2 linked regions of the Luteolibacter flavescens genome follow. The protein of the gene in region 1 binds, or shares a complex with, the protein of each later gene. Links are inferred from orthologs where the notes say so. Each region holds a gene or a part of one and is shown on either strand. Other genes may lie near its edges. The genes, in order: xseA and xseB.

The links.
Region 2: the proteins of xseA (region 1) and xseB are in contact, whole or in part, in a cryo-EM structure (PDB 8TXR), measured with the Escherichia coli proteins. The link is inferred for Luteolibacter flavescens from one-to-one orthologs.

What each region holds. Positions count from the first base shown.
Region 1 is NZ_JAPDDS010000001.1:169,074-172,278, forward strand. What follows is about bases 56-2,942. They hold xseA (exodeoxyribonuclease VII large subunit), read right to left. Parts: upstream 2,240-2,942; coding sequence 872-2,239; downstream 56-871. Other genes in these bases: OKA04_RS00710 (6-phosphofructokinase), read left to right, coding at 56-380; OKA04_RS00715 (hypothetical protein), read left to right, coding at 457-870; OKA04_RS00725 (DUF2721 domain-containing protein), read right to left, coding at 2,249-2,644; OKA04_RS00730 (outer membrane protein), read right to left, coding at 2,754-2,942. In the rest of the region: more of OKA04_RS00710, read left to right, coding at 1-55; more of OKA04_RS00730, read right to left, coding at 2,943-3,205. UniProt on the Escherichia coli protein: Bidirectionally degrades single-stranded DNA into large acid-insoluble oligonucleotides, which are then degraded further into small acid-soluble oligonucleotides.
Region 2 is NZ_JAPDDS010000003.1:391,261-394,284, reverse strand. Bases 23-2,728 are described here. They hold xseB (exodeoxyribonuclease VII small subunit), read right to left. Parts: upstream 1,685-2,728; coding sequence 1,361-1,684; downstream 23-1,360. Other genes in these bases: OKA04_RS07535 (glycosyltransferase family 39 protein), read right to left, coding at 1,706-2,728; dxs (1-deoxy-D-xylulose-5-phosphate synthase), read right to left, coding at 23-1,383. Outside these bases: more of dxs, read right to left, coding at 1-22; more of OKA04_RS07535, read right to left, coding at 2,729-3,024. UniProt on the Escherichia coli protein: Bidirectionally degrades single-stranded DNA into large acid-insoluble oligonucleotides, which are then degraded further into small acid-soluble oligonucleotides.

The sequences.
Region 1 (3,205 bases):
CGGAAGGCGCGCACCTGCCGGATGGCGAACTCGCGACCATCGCGGAAAATGCCGGCGGTGAAGTCCGCCTCGGCGGTATCGGCGATATCATTGCGCGCCGTCTCGAACACCTCACCGGCAAGGAAACCCGCTCCTGCACGCTGGGCCACCTCCAGCGCGGCGGTGCCCCGACGGCGCTCGACCGCATCCTCGGCACGCGCTTCGGCGTGATGGCCGTGAAGCTCGCCGAAGAAGGCCGCTTTGGCCGGATGGTGAGCTATCAGGCCTATCACGTGGACTCCGTGCCGATCGAGGAAGCGGTGAACCAACTCCGCCTCGTCGAGCCCGAGGGCGAAATGGTCAAGGCCGCGAAGGCCGTGGGCATTTGCTTGGGGGATTGATCGACGATTGCCGGATTGATGTTTTCAAAGAAGCGGGCAATCCTTGGGGTGCCCGCTTCTTTTTTAGGCAAGAGCTATGAGTGAAAACCATGGACCGTTTCATCGCCTCGGCGAGCCGGGAGGTCCCGGCTGCCCTGTCGGAATCCTCCCAATCGCCGTTAGCGACGCTCAGGGCGGGCAGGTTTCCGGGAGTTTGTTAGACGCTGGAACCGAATCTACAGAGATCGAACTGCTCCGCACAATCGCCGCGCGTTTCGGCGTGAAATGGGGCCGCGACGATCTCGGATGGTGGGCCGTGGTGAAGGAAGTTGAAACTCCAACATGGTCAGTGTGGCGTCAGGACGACCACGGCAATTCGTTCCTTGTCGAAGCCAATCTAACGAAATCCCAAGCCGAGAGGCTCCAAGTCGAGTTTGAGGAGAGGGGGCACAAACAAACTTATTGGGCTGTCGATGAAGTTTCCTCCGGTGTCGCGCAGGGAGTCTCTTGATTTACTTCACCGTGCTGCGGATCACGCCGTCCTTCATCTTCGTCTGAATTTCGTCTCCCGGGGCAACGTCCGCGGTGGAGCGGATGATCCGACCGGTCGAGTCCAGCGCGATGGAAAAACCGCGCTCGAAGGCCGACTCAGGTCCGAGCGTCCGCAGCAGCGAACGCAGCCGGTGCAGGCGCTGGGAGGATTCGTCTAGGCTGCGGTTCGCCGCGCGTTCGAATTGCCCGCGCAGACGCACGAGGTGATCCCGCCGGAGCTGGAGTTGCCGAGCGGGGTGGTGCGCAGCAAGGGTGCGGCCGAGTTCCTTGATCCTCTGCTGGCGATCGCGGAACTCGCTTTCCATGGCGGAAGAAAGCCTGCCTCGCACGGAATCCAGCCGCATCACGGGCTCGCGCAACAAGCGCTCGCCGCCACGTGAAAGCACGCCGCGGCGCAGGTTCTCCAGCATCATCGCGAGACGCTCGGTGCGGTCATGCACGCGGCGGGTGAGCCGACGTTTCAGGATGCCCAGCCTCGCCCGCAGTTCCTCGCCATCCGGCACCGCGAGCTCGGCTGCGGCGCTCGGGGTCGGGGCGCGGAGGTCCGCAACGAAGTCGGCGATGGTAAAGTCGATCTCGTGTCCCACCGCGGAGATCACCGGGATGGTGGAGGCGGCGATGGCGCGGGCTACGACCTCCTCATTGAAATTCCACAGGTCCTCGATGGAGCCGCCGCCGCGGCCGACGATCAGGACGTCGCTACGAGGAATGTCGTACTTCTCGGGCTGCGACATCCGCCCGATGGCGCGGGCGATCTCCAGCTCGGCACCCTTTCCCTGGACTCGCACGGGGTAGAGCACCGGCTGCACCCATGGGGCGCGACGTTCGAGGATATTCAGGATATCGCGGATCGCCGCCCCAGTGTCCGAGGTGATGATGCCGACGACTTTCGGAAAAGCGGGGATGCGCTGCTTCCGCTCCGCATCGAAAAGCCCCTCTCCCTGGAGCTTGCGCTTCAGTGCCTCGAAGCGCGCCTGTAGCTCGCCGACCCCGGCACGCTCGACACGTTGGACGATGATCTGGAGCTGGCCGCGGGCCTCATAGACACTGGGCTCGGCGAAGGCGCGGACCTTCACTCCATCCGCCATCACCTCGGAGCCCGGGCGCTTCCTCGCGCCAAACATCGCGCACTGGATCTGCGCGCCATCGTCCTTCAGCGAGAAATACCAGTGGCCGCTGGCCTGCTTCTTCAGGTTCGACACCTCGCCTTCCACCCAGACTTCGCCGAGTTCGACTTCCAGCAGGTTCTTCATCCGTCGCACGAGCTGCGTGACGGAGAGCGCCTTCGGGGCAGGCGAAGGCTTCGGGGCGAAGAGGTCGTCCATCATGGCGGTTGATCAGCGTTTCTCCTGCACGGCATTGAGCAGGATCCGCAGCGCGCCGCCCGAGATCCAGACCTCGTAGCAAAGGCATGTGAGCGAGCATCCCATGAGGACCAGCGCGATGACGAACGACGTCATGCCAAGCTCCTGCCACTCCGCCACCACGGCGACCATGGAGATGACGCAGAGGAGCAGACTGAAGGCGCCGAAGAGCTGCATCAGCCGGATGAGCGTCAGCCTCCGTCGCAGGTTGCTGATCTGTGCGTGGAGCAGATCCTCACCTCTCTCCAGCCAGTCCTTGTGAAGCTGGCGGATGAGGGCCGCGAGGTGGAGGAAGCGATTCGTGAAGGACAGGAAGAGCAGGCTGATCGCGGGGAACAGCAGGGCGGGCGTGGAGACTTCCAAGGTCACGCCACGGGTCTATAGCCCCAGGCGTCCCGTGGCAATCGCGGTCGCCTTTCGGAAACAAAGAAGCCATCTCCGGAATGGAGATGGCTTCGTGCAATTCTGGCGGACTGCTTCAGAAGTTGAAGCGGATGCCGGCACCGACGCCGACGTCGTCGAGGTCATCGACATTCGCGCCGAAGAGGCTGACGTCATCCAGCCACATGTAGCGTGCGCCGGCATAGACCTCGAAGGTCTCGGACACGTTGTAAACCACACCGGCGAAGCCCTGGAGCGTCAGCACCCAGTCGTCGTCGCTCAGCGGGCCGGCATTTACGTCAACGTAGGAAGCACCTGCACCAGCGCCGACATAGAAGCCGAACTTCTCGGTGAACTTGTACTCATACTTGTAGTTCAGCGTGACCGGCACCACGTCCACGTCGGTCGAGAACGGGAAGAAGAAAGAAGGGCTCTCGTCCTGACCGATCCAACCGGACTCAAGGAAGAGGGACGAGCCATTGCCAAAGTCATAGCCGACGTGGCCGTTGTAGAAGGCTTCCTCCGCATCGGTCAGGTAGTCCACACCGG
Region 2 (3,024 bases), on another replicon or contig:
TTCCGGCTCGCTGGCCGGCTGCATGTGGACGATGCCCGGGACGGGGCGGAGGTAGCCGATGTCGAAGAGCCCGTGGTGCGTCGGGCCGTCGTCGCCGGAGAGGCCGCCGCGGTCCATGCAAAGGCGCACGGGCAGGTGCTGCAGCGCCATGTCATGGATGATCATGTCATAGGCGCGCTGCATGAAGGTCGAGTAGATCGCGAGGAAGGGCTTGATGCCCCGGGTCGCGAGACCGCAGGCGAAGAGCGCGGCGTGTTCCTCGGCGATGCCCACGTCGTAGTAGCGCTGGGGCAGCTCTTTCTTGAAAATCTCCAGCTTGGTGCCGCCGGGCATGGCCGCGGTGATGGCCACCACCTTCTCGTCGGCCTTCGCGAGGTCCGTGACCGTGCGGCCGAAGATGTCCGAGCAGGTCGGCGTGGCGGAGACGTCCACCGAGCCGTCCTCGATCTTGTAGGCACCGAGACCGTGGAACTTGCCCGGGTTGTCCAGCGCGGGCTGGTAGCCGCGGCCCTTTTCCGTGATGATGTGCAGCACCACAGGCTCGTTGAGCGTCTTCAGGTGCTCGAAGGTGCGGATCAGCAGCGGCAGGTCGTGGCCGTCGATGGGGCCGAAGTAACGCAGGCCGAATTTCTCGAAGAGGACATTCGGGAAAAGCAGGTTCTTCGCGCCTTCCTCCACCTTGTGGGCGAGCTTGCGAACGGCCTTGCCGGCGACGCGCTCGACGAATTCCGCGGCGGAATTCCGCACGCTCGCGTAGGTCGAGTGCGTCTGCAGGGCGTTGAAGTAGCGGGCGATCGCGCCGACGTTCTTGTCGATGGACCACTCGTTGTCGTTCAGCACGACGATGAATTTCTTCGTCGTCTCGGCGATGTTGTTCAGCGCCTCAAGGGTGGGGCCGCAGGTGAAGGCGGCATCCCCGGCGACGGCGACCACGTGGCTGTCATCCTTCGTCAGGTCGCGGGCGGCGGCCATGCCGAGCGCGGCGGAGAGGGCGGTGCCTGCGTGGCCCGCGCCATAGCAGTCGTGCTCGGACTCGCTGCGCAGCAGGAAGCCGTTCAGGCCCTTGTAGGTGCGGATCGTGTGGATGTCCGGGGCTCGGCCGGTCAGCATCTTGTGCACGTAGCCCTGGTGGGCCACGTCGAAGACGAAATTGTCAGCCGGGGTGGAGAAGACGCGGTGCAGCGCGATGGTCAGCTCGACGACGCCCAGATTCGGCCCGAGGTGGCCGCCGGTGCGGGAAAGCGAGGTGATGAGCGAGTGACGGACCTCCGCGGCCAGCTTTGGCAAGTCCGCCTCCGCGATAGCCTTGACGTCTTCGGGAGTGCGGATGGCGGAGAGGAGCGGCCCGAGGGCGGGGGGCTCAGAAGAGGCGGATGTCGTCATCGTCGTCGTTTTCGGCCGGTGCGCCGGTCAATTCATCATCTTCGTCCGCATCGGAGGTCTCCTCCTCGGCGGCTTCGGCGCGCGCGCTGATGGTTTGGAGGCGCTTCCGCGCGGAGGCGAGGACCGTTTCGCATCGAGCTAGCAATTTCGAGCCCTTTTCGTAGCGGGACACCAATTCTTCCAGCGGAAGCTGCTCTTCCTCCATCGCGGCGACGATTTCCTCCAGCTCCGCGAGCGCGGCTTCGAAGCTCGGATTGTCGCCGTTTTGACCTGCGTCGGGAGTTTTCTTGCGGGCGGGCATCTGTCGGGCAAGGGCGCGGGACTAGGGATTCGGGGCCGTCTCCGCGCGGCGCTCGCCGTAGTAGAGGATCTCCGTGCCCGCGAGGGGCTGGAGGTGCGGGTAGCGGCGCACGATGTCGCTGAGCTTCGGATCCTTGTCCATGATCGAGATGCCCACGCGATTCGCGCCGGCGGCAGTCACGTCCAATGCCAGACCATTGAAAATCATGGAGGCGAATTCGCCATACTGGTCCCGGACCACCGGTGCCGGGTCGAATGTGGTCGAGCTCGGGCTGACCATGATACCGCCGAAGGGGGTGCCCAGGGCGTTCGCCTGGTCTTCCATCTTTTCAAAGCCGCGCTTGGTCTTCGGCAGCCAGAGGCTGATCTCGTCGGCATACCATGCCACGGCCCAGGGCTGGTCGGAGACGACCACGCGGACCTTGTCCTTCTCGTCCTCGCTGGGGGCGACCAGCTTCGGGAGGGCTTGGTTCAGCACGGAGGGCAGGTAGGGGGGCCAGTGCGGATAGCCGCGGTCGCGTACCCACATGCCCAGCTTCACCTTGTCAGGGATGGACATGAGCATCGGGGCAGCGGAGAGGAGGATCACCGCGACGTAGTGGACATTCCGCAGGTAGGGGACCGAATTGACGGCTTCCAAGCGGCTCCACAGGATGGAAATGAACGCCAGTCCGTAAGCGGCCATCACCGGAGCGAAGAGGATGTGGATCTGGTTCGGATGCAGCAGGACGGTGCGATTGATGCCGAAGACCGCCATGCCCAGCGCCGCGAAAAGCCACATCAGGACGATGGCCCAGCGGAAGCTCGCGATCGACGTCCGCTTGAAGGGATGCAGCAGCGCGACGAAGAACAATGGGGCTGCGAGGATGCCGCCGAGGAAAGGCAGCAGCTCCGAGATCTGGACCAGAGTGGTGCCCAGGATCCGCATCATCAGGCCGTCCAGCGAAAGCGACGCGCTCTGCAGGTCGTGATTCCGCATGATGGACGCCTCGGTTCCGTTGCCGAGGCCATTGTAGAGCACGTAGAGGGCGGTGCCAAAGGGCTGCCCGGAGAAATCGCTCGCCCGCATAAGCGGCCACGCCAGCGCTATGGCCAGCATCGCGAGGCCGGAGAGCGCCACCAAGCCGCGAGGGCGGAAGGCGATGGCCGCGAAGACCAGGAAGCCGAGGAAGATCCACGCTGTGATCCAATGCGACAGCACCATCAGCACCAGGAAGAACGAGGCGGCCAGTGCGTGGCCGAAGGGCGTCTTGCCCTCCTCCGTGGCCTCCACCGCGCGGTAGGTGAAGTAGAGGGCGCAGCTGAAGAGCATCATCAGCAGCATCTGGGGCAGGCCGCTCT